DNA from 2 places in the Halomonas sp. hl-4 genome. Region 1 is predicted to be linked to the other one. Evidence: predicted binding sites of a transcription regulator. Region 1 holds the regulator's gene; the other holds the start of a gene.

The links. Region 1 encodes FliA, which starts transcription of late flagellar genes. Its sites were predicted from a motif close to CTAAAGTTNNNNNNNNNNCNGCCGATA; they were not measured.
Region 2: CPH17_RS01405 (DUF4019 domain-containing protein) is a predicted target of FliA. The motif match lies at 4,748-4,774, and genes of this name have one in related genera.

What each region holds. Positions count from the first base shown of each region.
Region 1 is NZ_LT907845.1:2,799,717-2,807,024, forward strand. It holds gene flhF (flagellar biosynthesis protein FlhF) at 1-640, shown strand, start outside; gene CPH17_RS13255 (hypothetical protein) at 637-1,194, shown strand; gene CPH17_RS13260 (flagellar protein FlhE) at 1,260-1,667, shown strand; gene CPH17_RS13265 (RNA polymerase sigma factor FliA) at 1,698-2,399, shown strand; gene CPH17_RS13270 (motility protein A) at 2,488-3,306, shown strand; gene CPH17_RS13275 (OmpA/MotB family protein) at 3,312-3,992, shown strand; gene CPH17_RS13280 (hypothetical protein) at 4,010-4,573, opposite strand; gene CPH17_RS13285 (adenosylcobalamin-dependent ribonucleoside-diphosphate reductase) at 4,781-6,892, shown strand; gene CPH17_RS13290 (ribonucleoside-diphosphate reductase) at 6,952-7,308, shown strand, end outside.
Region 2 is NZ_LT907845.1:264,873-272,180, reverse strand. It holds gene CPH17_RS01435 (DUF1206 domain-containing protein) at 41-856, shown strand; gene CPH17_RS01430 (YqaA family protein) at 870-1,475, shown strand; gene CPH17_RS01425 (slipin family protein) at 1,502-2,290, opposite strand; gene CPH17_RS01420 (NfeD family protein) at 2,345-3,718, opposite strand; gene CPH17_RS01410 (hypothetical protein) at 4,071-4,271, shown strand; gene CPH17_RS01405 (DUF4019 domain-containing protein) at 4,286-4,693, opposite strand; gene CPH17_RS01400 (helix-turn-helix domain-containing protein) at 4,914-5,720, shown strand; gene CPH17_RS01395 (carboxymuconolactone decarboxylase family protein) at 5,772-6,224, shown strand; gene CPH17_RS20345 (YrhK family protein) at 6,224-6,412, shown strand; gene CPH17_RS01385 (class I SAM-dependent DNA methyltransferase) at 6,592-7,308, shown strand, end outside.

The DNA.
Region 1 (7,308 bases):
ACCCGACAGCGAGGCATTGTCCTGGCTGGAGCGCCAATACTTGACCTGGGTCAGCTTGGCCCCGCCAGCCCTCAGGGTACACTTGCACGGCGAACGCTATGCGCTACGCCAATTGTTTGTGGAAAGCACGCTCAACCACCGCGTTAACGTGCGTTTCCGTGGCCAGCCGATGGCCCTGTGGACGGCCTATGCCGAAGTCAGCGATCAAGACGGACGGGAGTTGCTGGCGTGGTACGGCGAAGTGCGCGATCCGGAAAGTGCTAAGGTAGTCACGCGGCGTTATTGGCTTACACCTGCGCGGTTGGGCAATGAGGTGCTGAGCCTGTTGGTGACCCAACTGCAAAGCGAAGGGCTTTCAGCAATGACCCGTCGTGCCTGGCAACAGTTAAAAGATGCCGACAGTGGTGAGGTAAGCCCAGAGGTGCGATTGCTGATGGCCAGTGGTATCGCCGCCGTGGCGGGGCATCTCGACTGCGCTGACGATGAGGCCGCCAGTGCATTGCATAGTGACGTGTTGAACTTGTTGGGCAGCCGTCGGCGGCGGCGCGATACAGCGCTGCTCGATGCTCTGGTGTATGCCTTTATGGCCCGTGATGCGATCCGCCAGCTGGGTGGCGTTCACCGTGAGGGCTTGGTATGAGCGCTCATGACCAAGCCGCCGGGCTACGCAAGTGGGCCGACCTGCAGCGTCAGCAGCGGGGCGATGAAGCGCCCCCTGAGGCAACGGAATCGCCCCGGCCGATGGCCTACCGGTCGCCTGTTGTACCCAGCGCAGCGGCCATGATGCCGCCCGTCGGGCCACCTGTACCGAAAACGCCGTTAATGGTGATTGGGTTGCCCAACGCTGGGCCGGTTCAAGTACGTAAGGTTAGCGCGCGGCTAGGCCAGTGGGCTGCATTGGGACGCGCCTGGGCCAAGGACCCAGCCGACTGGGATATTCGTATTGTGATGCCGGATGCGCCCGAACTGGCACGACTTAGCCAGGATCATCGTCGCTGGGCACTATGGATACACAGCGATGCCGATGCGTTTGGGCGCATGTACCATGTATTGAAACAGCTAAGCCAGCATAACGGCCCGCAGCGTCTACTGGCGTTGCACGAGCCTAATTTGCCCAGGCAAGGTCTGTTGGAAAACCTACAGCAGGCGGCCAAGAACTATTTAGGCATCGAGCTGCTATTGTTGGCCCGCTGAGCGCGGCGAACGCCTGTAAAGCGCCTAATAAACGGGGCTAATTCGCTCATGAAAAGGAACCAAGCATGCTAGGCTATTGGCGTTATGTAATTAGCATTTTGGTACTAGCAGTGGGGACTGGCTCGTTAGCTCAGGCGGCGTCCAGCAGTTGGGTCACGCAAGTGCCGGGGCTTACGGTGGCCATGAGCGACCGCGCCAGCCGCAGTGATACGGCGCGTCCCCCAGCGGGTGTCGCCGCACCGACGGCGGTCATTGAGCGCGTCCAATGGCAATACCAGCATCCCCCCGGGGCAGCGCTTCAGTCCTGGCTATGTCATCCTGAGCGTTGTGTTCCTTTATCAGGGATGCGTGGGGAGACCCGTGCTTTATCAGGGCTAGGTGCGACAACGCCGCTGCATTTTCAGTTTGCGCTACGGCCAGGGCAGCGGCCCGTCAGCATTAAAGGGTTGCAGATGATTATAAATTATCAGTGAGTCAAGGTGGTTTAGCCGCGAGGCAAGAGGATGTATACAGCACAAGGCAGGATCGAACAAAGTGAGCTGATGACGGAGTACATGCCACTGGTAAGACGTCAGGCCTTGACGCTTCAAGTCAGGTTGCCAGCCAGCATTGAGCTGGACGACTTAATCCAGGCGGGCATGATGGGTCTATTAGAGGCCCTAGGACGCTTCGATGCCACTCAGGGCGCTACCTTTGCGACGTTTGCTAGTCAGCGCATTCGCGGCGCCATGGTGGACGAGTTGCGCACCCGCGATTGGTTGCCCCGCAGCGTCCGGCGCTCTGCCCGGGCCGTGGATGAGGCTGTCAGGCGATTGGAGCAATCGCTGGGGCGCGCCCCTGAAGAAGCAGAAATTGCGGCCTCGTTGGATATGCCGCTCGGCGATTATCAGCAACTGCTGCATGACACTAATAGTGGGCAGTTGCTGCCCTTCGAAGAGTTGGTGGCCGATGGCAGTGAGCCGTATAGCCGTGAGGCGAGTAGTTCGCCGTTCGATCATTTGCTAGATGGCCAACAGCGGGAAACGCTAGTGGCCGCCATTGAGGCATTGCCCGAGCGTGAAAAGCTGCTTATGGCGCTGTATTACCAAGAAGAATTGAATTTAAAAGAAGTAGGTGCTGTGTTGGGCGTTACTGAATCACGCGTTTCCCAACTGCATAGCCAAGCGGTGAGTCGCCTGCGCGCAAAGTTAAACGATTCGGCGTAGTCGTGACGGCAAAAACGGCGGGGAACGCGCTGCTGTTTCAACACCCCGCGCTAACGCGTCCCGTATTTAATGCTTTAAGGAGCACGACATGAATCCATCGACGCTGATCGGTATATGTGCCAGCATCCTGCTGTTGGTAAGCGTCTTGTTTTTTACTGCTGAATCGCCGGAAAGCTTCTTCAATTTACCGGGGCTCGCTATCGTGGTCACCGGTACGCTTGCCGCCACCTTTATCAGCTATCCACTTAAAGAAGTGCTCCGTGTGGTGCGTTTGGTCGGGCTTGTCTTTCGCCGCGAAAATACCTATGTGCGTGACGATATCAACGAACTGGTTTCCATGTCGCGGCTATGGTTTAAGGGCGATGTTCGCGCCGTTGAGAGAGAGCTTGAACATACCCGCAACCCGTTTTTACGTACCGGTATCCAACTGGTTATCGCCAACACCAAAGAAGACGAAATCTTCGATATGCTGCGCTGGCGTATTGCGCGGCTAAAAGCGCGCGAGCATGCGGAAGCGCAAATTTTCCGAACCATGGCCACTTATGCACCGGCGTTTGGCATGATTGGCACGCTGGTAGGCCTGGTCAATATGCTGGAAGTCATGGATTCCGGCAATCTTGACGTCATTGGCCCGCGTATGGCGGTGGCATTGCTGACGACCTTCTATGGTATTTTGCTGGCCAATCTGGTGTTCAAGCCTGTCGCGGTAAAGTTGGAGCGGCGCACCGAAGAACGGCTGATTACCATGAATATGGTATTGGAAGGGATTTCACTGATTACCAAGCGCCGGTTGCCTTCCTTTATCGAAGAAACGCTCAATTCGTTCATCGCTAATTACCATGACGAAATCCGTGAACCTGACGTTAAGAAGCCGCGCACCCGCACAAGTGCTGCTGCCAAAGGGTAGCGGCCATGTTAGACAGGGATACGCGACAGACCTTAGAGGCGCCGCTGCTAACGGGTGGAGAGGATGATGGTTGGCTAACCAGCTACCTGGACGTGCTGACGTTATTGCTTACCCTGTTCGTATTGCTGCTTTCTTTGGCCCCGCCCGGCGGTAACGACGAGGGTGCCGCCGGCAGTGTCGCCGAGGTGTCTCCCGGCGCTATCGAAGACCTGCCCCTGGCCACCTTGGCCGCCGGTATCCAGCCGCGGCATAGTGGCGTGCAACCTCGCTTCGACGGCATTCGTATCCCCGGGGTGGACGTATCCCAAGGCCAGGAAGGCGTGACGCTGCGCATCAACGATAGGCTGTTATTCGATAGCGGGCGGGCGCAGCTTACCGGTCAGGGCCGCGATCTCATTGCCAGCCTAGTGGATGTATTGAATGCCTTTGAAGGGCAGGTATCCGTCGAAGGACATACCGACAATGTGCCCATTGCGACCTCGCGCTTCCCATCCAATTGGGAGCTCTCATCAGCTCGTTCCATCGCGGTGGTTCGCCATTTAGAAAGCCAAGGGCTCAATGTTGATCGCATGCGCGCCGTTGGCTATGCCGATACCCAGCCGATAGAAAACAACGCCACGTCGCAGGGACGAGCCGCTAATCGACGGGTTGAACTTGTGCTTAGGCAACCGTCAGCGCGCGAGTAAATAACCTCTTACAACCCTTACGAAGCCTGCTGACACAGGGCCTGCATGCGCGCCAGCGCTTTCCCTGCGCCCTCCAGGCTAAACGTCATATACCAAGGCTCTTCATCGCCTTGATCAAAGCCCAGGAATATCCGCTCACCGTCGCTCATGTCGGCGATTAAAGCGTCGATATCGTTTAAATAAAAGTGGGCATAAAAGCCGTTATCGGCGCGCTCGGTAATAAATTCGGCAACGCTGTTGAGTCGTTCGCGCTCATCGACGCGTAATCGCGCGGGTACCAGATCGACCGCCCGGCTTTCTCCTTGGGCGGCGTCCAGCTCAACGCGCATTTCCAGCCACGGCAAATCGCATACGCCTTGGGTGGCGTTGACGCTCAAGGTGGCATCCGAGTAGCTATGGGTCTCCACCGCACGAAAATGCCGCTCTTCACCGAGGGTCAATGACATTGACTGCCAGTGACCGTGGGCTTGATCGTCTTCGACGTTAAACGATACGGCATAAGCCGATGGCAGCGATAAGACCAACGCCGCGCCAAGCGCGGGGTAAGCAAGTGCTGAATAAAAGCGGGACATTAACGGCATGAACAGGCCCATCATCTGGAAAACCCTTAGCCTATCGTCTGATGGCCAAGGGCAAAAGACTAACGCGCTGATTTTTCTATATATGGTAGAAAAAGTGTGAAAAAACGGCCGATGTAGTGCAAAGTCAAGGCTATACTTCATTTGATTGCCCCGTATAATCGTGCTGATTAACGCGCCATTTCCACCGCCGTGAAGGAGTTTTGCGACATGAGTACTGCTACCCAGGCTATGAACACTTCGAACGATGTCCCACTGCAGGAGCCGTCGCGAGAAATTTGGGACGCTAAATATCGTCTCAAAGATCGTCATAGTCAGCCGGTGGATCAGGACCTGGGCGCAACCTTCGAGCGGGTGGCGAAAGCCCTGGCGGAGGTGGAAGGCGATAAAGCCGATGAGTGGCTGCCCAAATTTCGCTGGGCGTTGGAACACGGCGCGATTCCCGCCGGGCGAATCCTCTCAAATGCCGGCGCTGAAGCCTATAAGCCAGCGGTGAGCCTGATTAACTGCACGGTGTCGCGCACCATTCGCGATTCAATGCGCGATATTCTGGATTCCGTAGTGGACGCGGGCATGACGCTCAAGTCTGGCGCGGGCATCGGCTACGACTTCTCGACGCTGCGGCACAAAGGGGCGTTTGTGTTTGGCGCTGGCGCGGGCACCAACGGCCCGCTGGCGTTTATGGATATCTACGACAAGATGTGTTTCACCGTGGCCTCCGCCGGCGGCCGTCGCGGTGCGCAGATGGGCACCTTCGATGTCGGCCACCCCGACGTGCGTGAATTTATCCAGGCCAAGCGCGAGGCCGGGCGCCTGCGTCAGTTCAACCTCAGTCTGTTGATCACCGATGAGTTCATGGAGGCCGTGAAGCGCAACGCCGACTGGCCGCTCGCCTTCCCGCTGCACCCCGGTGAAAAAGACGACGTCAGCGCCGAGGACATCATCTACCGTGACTGGCCAGTGGTCGAGGAAGGCTACACGGTTGACGATGAAGGCCGCGTGGCCTGCCGAATTGTCGAAGTGATCAAGGCGCGGGAGCTGTGGGACACCATCATGTCCTCGACCTACGACTACGCCGAGCCAGGGTTCATCCTGATCGACCAAGTAAACCGCATGAACAACAACTGGTTCTGCGAAGATATCCGTGCCACCAACCCTTGCGGGGAGCAGCCGCTGCCGCCGGAAGGCGCGTGTTTGCTGGGCTCGGTCAATCTGACCAAGTTCGTCATTGAGCCGTTCAGTGACAAGCCCCGGTTTGACTGGGACCGCTACCGCCAGGTGGTGGCCATTTTCACCCGCATGCTCGACAACGTGGTCGAAATTGCTGGTTTGCCGCTGCCCCAGCAGCAGCGTGAAATTGAGGCCAAACGCCGCCATGGCATGGGATTTTTGGGCCTGGGCTCGACGCTAACCATGCTCAAGATCCCCTACGGTTCGCAAGCATCGCTGGCGTTTACCGAAGAAGTCAGCCGCCATTTGGCGCTTGAGGGCTGGAAGCAAGCGCTGGAACTTTCCCAAGAGAAAGGTATGGCCCCGGTGCTTGCTGAAGAGCACGTTATCACGCCGAAGATGATGCGCGAGCGGCCGCAGCTTGCCAAAGACGGCTACGAAGTGGGCGACAAGGTGCCGGGGCGTATTCTCCACGCCCGCTATAGCCAGTACATGGCCAAAGTGGCCGAGCTGGAGCCCGAACTGGTAGCCCAGCTTGCCGAGCACGGCGCACGCTTTACCCACCATAGCTCGATCGCGCCGACCGGTACGATTTCGCTGTCGATGGGCAATAACGCGTCTAACGGCATCGAGCCGTCGTTCTCGCACCGCTATTTCCGCAATATTATCCAGTCGGGCAAGAAAACCAAAGAGCAGGTCGAGGTAGTTTCTTTCGAGTTAGCGGCTTATCGTCACTTTATTGCCGCCGATGCAGTTGACAGTGACCTGCCCGATTACTTCATCACCGCCGACGCGGTGAGCCCTGAACAGCACGTCGCGGTACAGGCGGCGGCACAGCAATGGATTGATTCGGCGATCTCCAAAACGGTCAATGTGCCCACCGAATTTCCGTTTGAAAACTTCCAGGACTTGTATCTGCAAGCTTATGAAAGCCGTCTGAAAGGCTGCACCACCTTCCGCTTTAATCCAGAAGCCTTCCAGGGCGTACTGGTGCGCGAGGATGACCTGAAAAATACCACCTATGTGTTTGAGCTTGAGAACGGCGAAACCCTCGAGTTGACCGGCGATGAGAAAGTGGTATACGACGGCGAGGAGCATAACGCCGCCAACCTGTTTGATGGCTTAAAAGAAGGCACCTACGGCAAATGGTGATGCAGGACCAAGCCTCATCACGCACAACGCCCGCACACCTTTGCTAATTGGAGACCGTTATGACTGTTGAAATTACCTCAAAAATCGTCGGGTACCGCATCAAACAGCAAGAGCAGGCGGTGCCTGTCCGCGAACTGCCTGAAGAAGACCCGCTGACGGTGCGTATTCCATCGCGTCCGGAAGGCACGCTGGAAGCCGTCTCAGAAAAGATTTCCTACGTGGGCGCGGAAGGCCGCAAAAAAGTCTATTTGCTGGTGTCTTTCATGCCGGTGGAAGGCGTGGTCGGCGGCAAACGCGTGGTCATTGAGCGCCCGGTAGAGTTTTTCTTCCCTTCCGGCCAGCTCTCAAGCGAGCACCAGTGGATCACGGCCACCATGCGAAGCCTGTCGCTGGCGGCGCGCGGTGGCTATGTCACC
Region 2 (7,308 bases), 1.7 Mb from region 1:
ATGGATGATTGGCAACCGCCTTATTTGTCAGGAGGACACCATGGCAAGCAGCTCGCCCGACCACCACGACGCTATTAGCGCCTTTGCCCGCATGGGCTACGCTTCCCGCGGGTTAGTTTACGTTCTTGTTGGCGGCCTAGCGGCGCTCGCCGCTTTTGGTCAGGGTGGCCAGGCGGAAGGTAGCCGCGGCGCACTGGAAACGGTGCTGAGCGCCCCGTTCGGCAAGGTGATGTTGGGCATTATCGCCGTCGGCCTGCTCGGGTACGCCATGTGGCGCTGCATACAAGCCTTCAAAGACCCTGACCAGCACGGCACCAGCGTCAAAGGCGTGGTGATTCGCTCAGGCTTATTGGTCAGTGCCGTGACCCATATATTATTGGCATTTTTTGCCGCCAGCCTCATCTTCCGCTTTCTATCCTCGGGTTCTTCAGGAGGCTCCAACGGTGGGTCGGAAGGCGTTGCCAGTTGGCTTATGCAACAACCCTTTGGCCGCTGGTTGGTGGCTGCCGTAGGCATCGCCATCATCGGCGCGGGCATCGCCCACGCGTTTAAAGGCTACAAAGCCAAGTTTGACAAGCACTTCGCCATGCCCTCGCGAACCCAAAAATGGGCCTATCCGATATGTCGTTTCGGCCTGGTGGTCCGTGGGCTCGTATTTGTGATCGTGGGTAGCTTCTTTATCATCGCCGCCTATCGATTTGACCCCAACGAAGCAGGCGGAACGGCAGAGGCGTTAGGCACATTACGGGACCAAGCCTACGGGCAATGGCTGTTTGGGTTTGTTGCGATTGGCCTACTGGCGTTTGGTTGCTATAGCTTACTGGCGGCTATTTATCGCCGCGTCGACCCTTCCTAATAGAGCGTCCAGTATGGCTTTTGCATCAACACGCGTTAAGCAATGGGTGGTTCGCTTAAACCATTCCCGGCATATGCTCTGGCTGCTGGGAATACTTTCCTTTCTGGAAACCATCATTCTGCCCATCCCCATTGAGCTGGTATTAATCCCGCTGATGGCAATCAATAAATCACGCCTTTGGGCAATCGCTACGGCGGCCACCGTCGGGTGCCTTACGGCATCGCTGATTGGCTATGGCGTTGGCATGGTGCTGTTTCAATCGATAGGTAGCTGGTTTATCGAGACCATGGGCATGCAGAACACTTACGCCTCGTTCCAAGACTTTTTTGACCAATATGGGTTTGTGGCTATTCTCACCCTGGGGATTTTGCCTATTCCCTTTCAGGTTGCGATGATTACCGCAGGGCTATCCGGCTACCCTATTCTTCTGTTTGCCCTCGCGGCCCTGATCGCGCGCGGCATTCGCTACTTCGGGCTGGCTTGGCTGGTCTACCGCTTTGGTAGCCGCGTCATCCACCTATGGAAGCGCCATGCCTTTATCACCAGCTTAGTGGCCGGTTTGGCAGTGCTTGCGGTGGCATTAGGCATGCAAGCACTGGCGGGCTTGGTGATGTCATAATCCCCTACTCCACCCGCAAAGAGCCTTTACGCGTCGTCTTGTTTTGTGCCCGATGTGGGCGGCATGTGCTTAGCCTTCATATCCTTGAAGGCCTCCATGATGTCCATGGGCAGCGGGAAGAAGATCGTCGAGGCGTTCTTGTTGCTCATATCGCTCATGGTTTGCAGGTAGCGTAGCTGCAACGCGGCGGAGTTTTCTTGCATCACGTTGGCTGCCTCAACCAGCTTCTTGGAAGCCTGTAGTTCGCCTTCGGCGTGAATCACCTTGGCACGCCGCTCGCGCTCTGCCTCGGCCTGGCGGGCAATCGCCCGAATCATGCTCTCATCCAGATCCACGTGTTTGATCTCGACATTCGCCACCTTGATGCCCCAGGCATCGGTTTGGGTATCGATAATTTCCTGGATATCGTCGTTGAGCTTATCGCGCTCGGAGAGCATTTCATCCAGGTCGTGCTTGCCTAGCACCGAACGCAGCGTGGTCTGCGCCAGTTGGCTGGTCGCCTGGGTGTAATTCTCGACCTGAATAATTGCTTTTTCCGGGTCAATCACGCGGAAGTAAAGCACGGCGTTGACCTTCACCGTGACGTTATCCTGAGAGATCACATCCTGCTCGGGCACATCCATGGTGATCACCCGCAGATCGACCACCTGCATCTTTTGAATGGCGGGGATCACGATGACCAGACCAGGCCCCTTCACCGTCTGGAAACGGCCCAGGAAGAACACCACGCCGCGTTTGTATTCCGGCAAAATGCGAATGGAGGCAGCGACCAGCAACACCACCAGCACGACAGGGACTAAATATGAAAGCAACATAGAGCACCTCATCTAGCAATTGGTCTGTGATATACAACCCGCGGCAGGCAGGCGCTACGGGGGCGACACGAAGACCGTCAAGCCCTTAAGGCGCTCCACTTTCACCTCATCGCCTTGCTTGATCGGTACATTACTCACCGCATTCCAGCGCTCACCGTGCAGGCGCACATGGCCGTGAGTCTCAAAGTCTTCCAAGGCAATGGCACTTGCGCCAATCAACTGCTCCATCCCTGTGTGTGCGGGACGTTTGCGCAGCGTTGCAAAGCGCGTCAGCGTCCACAACATCAACCCGCCGGACACCAGCGCCACGCCACCGATTAACGTTAGCGAAATGGGGAGATATTCGGCATCCATCAGCATGATCGAGCCCAGTACAAAGGCGGCAATACCGCCCGCTCCCAGCACACCAAAGCTGGGCATTAGCGCCTCGCCCACCATTAATGCCAAGCCCACCAGGACGAGAGCCAGGCCGGCATAATTGATCGGTAGCATCTGAAAGGCAAACAACGCCAGTAGCAACGAAATAACACCGATAGTGCCCGGGAATAGGCTTCCAGGACTTGAAAGCTCGAAGATCAGCCCGTAAAAGCCAATGATCAACAAGAAGTAAGCGATGGTGGGATTGGTAATCAGCGAGAGCATTTGGGTGCGCCAATCCGGGTCAAAGCGCTCAATGGCGAGGTCAGCCGTTTCAAGCGTATGGTCGCCGCGCTCCATGACCACGCTCATACCGTCAATTTGCCTCAGCAGGTCATCGATATCGCTTGCCACCACGTCGATAACGTTTTGCTCCAGCGCTTCACTGGCGGTGAGGTTTACCGCCTCGCGCACCGCCGCTTCGGCCCAATCGGCGTTGCGGTCGTGGCGCTCGGCCAGGCTGCGGATAAAGCTCACCGCATCTTCCATAACCTTGCGTTCCATGGCGCTGCCTGCGCTGCCACTCTCGCCTTCACGCTGGCCATCGGCATCTTCGTTTTCTTCATCAGCGCTGCCTGGAAAGCCAGAGCCACCCATCTGCACCGGCGTGGCAGAGCCTAAATGCGTAGAAGGCGACATCGCCGCCACGTGGCTACCGTACATCAGGTAAGTGCCCGCGCTTGCCGCCCGCGCACCGTTAGGGGAGACATACATTACCACCGGGATATCGGCATTGAGCATTTCACGGATCATATCGCGGGTCGTATCAACCAAGCCGCCAGGCGTATCTAATTCAACCACGACCACTTCGCTGCCCTGCTCGCGGGCCTGGCGCAAGCCGCGCTCAAGATAATCTTTCGTGGTGGGGCCAATGGCACCTTCAACCTTCATAACCAAGGCGTTACGCGATGACGTTTGTGCCATGGCCTGCCAGGTGAACGACAGTGCCAGCATCAGCACGCCTGCCAGCAATAGCCACAGCCAAGGGGATTTGTATGAAAGGCTTCGCATATCAGCACCCCGCGCTAGCACCTTGAAACCCTTATCGAGCCGCTTTTTCAAGCAACCATTGCGCCATCATTTCTGTTTACAAAAATGACCCTTTGTATATTTTTTGAACAACCGATATCGCCATTAGGTTCCACTTTCAACGTAGCATTTGTAGTGGGTTTCGTAATGATTAGGGCGAAGAAAGACGCGCCGGGCAGTAACCTTGATGCACGAATGAAGTTCATACCACTAGTTGCCATACCATTATTTTCCTTATAGGGAAAATAATCTCAATTGGTCGACAACTTGGCATTTTTATCCCTATCGGGAAATAAACCTTGCTCAACAGCTTTTGCCGCGCGACGGGCAAGCCATGGCGGCCATGGGCAAACTCAGCTACCCGTTTATAAAACGAGAAATTACGCGACTGTGCGACGCCATCAGCGAACTTGCTGAAAGCGTCGACCTTCAACTTGCACTTGAGCGCGCGGGTTTACCTGCCAATCGCTGGGCAAGCCTTCAGCAACAGCGGCAGCATATCGTCAGGCAGTGCAAAAAAGCACAGCGCTGGTAGCTGGCAGATTAAGACTACTCCACGTAATAGCCGCTCACCCGCCAGGTACCGTCTTCAAGATGAGGGGTAACGGTCTCAACCCGACGCTCGTTATTCTCGAAGCCGGTTTGAAAGGTAAACACGATATAGTCGCCACTCGGCGCGCCGGGCATAGACGTTTCGCGGCTGGCACGCATCCTCTGGCGAGACGACACCTTGCCAAAATCCCGGCGTACAAGCTCAATGGTGCGGGCCAGCATACCTTGAGACAGCGGCGCTTTTAATATCGGCGACGCCGCTTCCCAGGCTTGTTCGAAATTACCGTTATCGATCGCTTCTAACCAGGCAAGCGCTGCAGCTTCCGCCGCGTCGGTATTGGCTAAGGCATGCGAGCTGAGAGACAGCAGCGCCGCCGAAATGATAAAGCGCAAGATGTTGGGCATGGCAGGCTCTCATGACGTTGGGTAACGATCGTGTAAATTCGTCCTATAGAGAGTTATCGGAAATGGGCGGGGTTTCTTTAGGGAATTTGTAAGATCTGCCAATATCAGTTCGGTCTATTTACTCATGCGAACGTAGCTGCACTTCCCCAGCTTATGGCTTTAAGGTTTAATAAGGGCTATGCGATGAAGCTTTTTTCATCAACGATAGCGTGTTGAAGCCATGGCTTTATTTATCCTGCCCAGCAACGCCGCCTGTTTGAATTTGCAGCAGCGCTTACCCGACGAACGCCTTCGCCCTTGGGTGCAATGCCTTTGGTCTATGGCCGGGCAAGGCAGCGTTGTTCCACTCCAAACAGGAAAGCTCTATCCCGACGCCGGCTCCAGCCTTACAATCAAACTTGCCAGCACCCAGCCAATTATTACGTTTTGCTTTAATAAAAGCACCCTGGTTGAGACGTTTAACCCAGCGGAAACCTGTTTAAGCATTCGATTCAAAGCGGCAGGTGCCTTTGCTCTGCTGGGCTTGGAGCCACAACAGTTTTCAGATACCCATCACTCATTGGGCATTGATGATAAACCGCCCTGGTTGGATAGCCTGATGCCGCTGGTCGAGCGTCTTTACCAGGTTAATGCAGCCAAGGGCCTTGCCTTACTAGAGGCTTGGCTGCTTAGCCAGTTGGAATGCCAATCACCCAGCACTAGCCGTACTCAAAACCTGGTTGAAGAAATTGGCAGGCTACAACTGCCCCCGAAGCAGCTAATGGCCAACCTGGGATTTACTCGGCGCACGCTGGAACGCAAATTAAAGAAAGAAGTAGGCGTTTCACCCGGCCATTTAGTGGGTTATGCCCGAATGTATAATGCCCGCCAGCTGTTAGTTAACAATCCCCACCTTCCCCTCGCGGAAATAGGCCTACAGTGCGGCTACTTCGACCAAGCGCATTTTTCTCACGCCTTTCATAAATTCACCTATGAAACCCCAGCAGCTTATCGAAAGCGCAAATTGTCGCAAATTTACAAGGCGTGAAGGTTTTCCGGTTTTAAGCTGGCTTCTCAACTTATTAACCGGAGCATTCTCATGCTGCAACGCCTATCCCCTGAATCCGTTTACCGTCTGTGCCCTCGCCTACCTAAGCATCTTCATGCCTTAGGCAAAGTCGCGTCAGATTCAGCCGTTCATAAAACGATAATTCACCTGGTTAACTTACGCGTTTCACAAATCAATCACTGTTGTTACTGCCAGCATATGCACAGCCAAGAGGCCCGAGACGATGGCGAACGCCAGGCGCGCCTGGACGTATTACCCGCCTGGCGAGAAGCACCTTGCTTTAATGAAGAAGAGCGTGCCGCGCTTGCCTGGGCAGAAGCCCTCACACTCATCAGCCAGGAAATGGTCAGCGATGACGACTATCAAAACGCAATAACCGCATTTGGCGAGCAAGGTATGATGGAACTCACCAGCGTCATACTGGAAATGAACAGCTGGAACCGGATATCGGTAAGTTTTCAGTTCACGCCGGAGATAAATTGATGGTAATGACGCTGCGCCAACAGCTCCCTAACCTGCTAGGCATCTTGTCCAGCTTGTGCTTTTTCTTCGGTAGTTTCCTGTTCCTGCCAATGTTTGCGGTCTACGCAACACTCGGCGTCTGGTGCTTTATAGCGGGGTCGTTGATCATGTTTATTATTTATCTAATAAATATAAAAAACAGACAATAACTTCGCACACACAGGGTGCGGCATCCCAAGGTAGGGCGCAATACTGAAAAAACGCATAACGTCGATTCGCTATGCGTTTTTTCTAAACATGACGCACCAGCCAATAGAGCGGGTTACTTCTCAAACCCACCCCGCTCGTTTACTATGCGCCACCCAAGTTCCCCACCGTTCAGGCGACCATGTCCGTCAATGCACTCTATACCGACCTTTCCGGCTACTACGATTTGATGTGCGCTGACATCGACTATCACGCCCAAAGCAACGCCATCCGGCGGCTGCACCAGCTTTTCGGTAATGAAGGCTCACGCCACCTTGACCTCGCCTGTGGCACTGGCCCCCACGTGCGCCATTTCATGGATTTTGGCTACGCCAGCCGCGGACTGGATATCAATCAACCAATGCTGGACATGGCTGCCAGCCGATGCCCGGAAGCTCAGTTCACCCTGCAAGACATGAGCGCATTCGAGGTTAGCGAACCGCTCGATTTAATCACCTGTTTTTTATACTCGATCCACTACAACGACGGTATTGAAAAGCTTAAAGCGTGCATTGCCAGCGCCCACCGCGCCTTAACAACGGGCGGCGTTTTCTACTTTAACGGGGTAGATAAGCAGCAGATCGATAACGACCTGTTTGTTAAGCACACCGCCAAGCGGGCAGACGATACGTTTACCTTCCGCTCCGGCTGGCACTACAGCGGCCAGGGTGAAAAACAGTCATTGAGATTGAGCATTGAAAAAACCAACGCCGCCGCCACGCAGGTTTGGAACGATGAACACACCATGGTGGCAGTGAGCTTTGCGCAGTTAGTTACGCTTTTAGAACCCTACTTCGAGGTTCATATATTCGAACACAATTACGACAAAATCATTCCCTGGGACACTACCTCCGGAAAC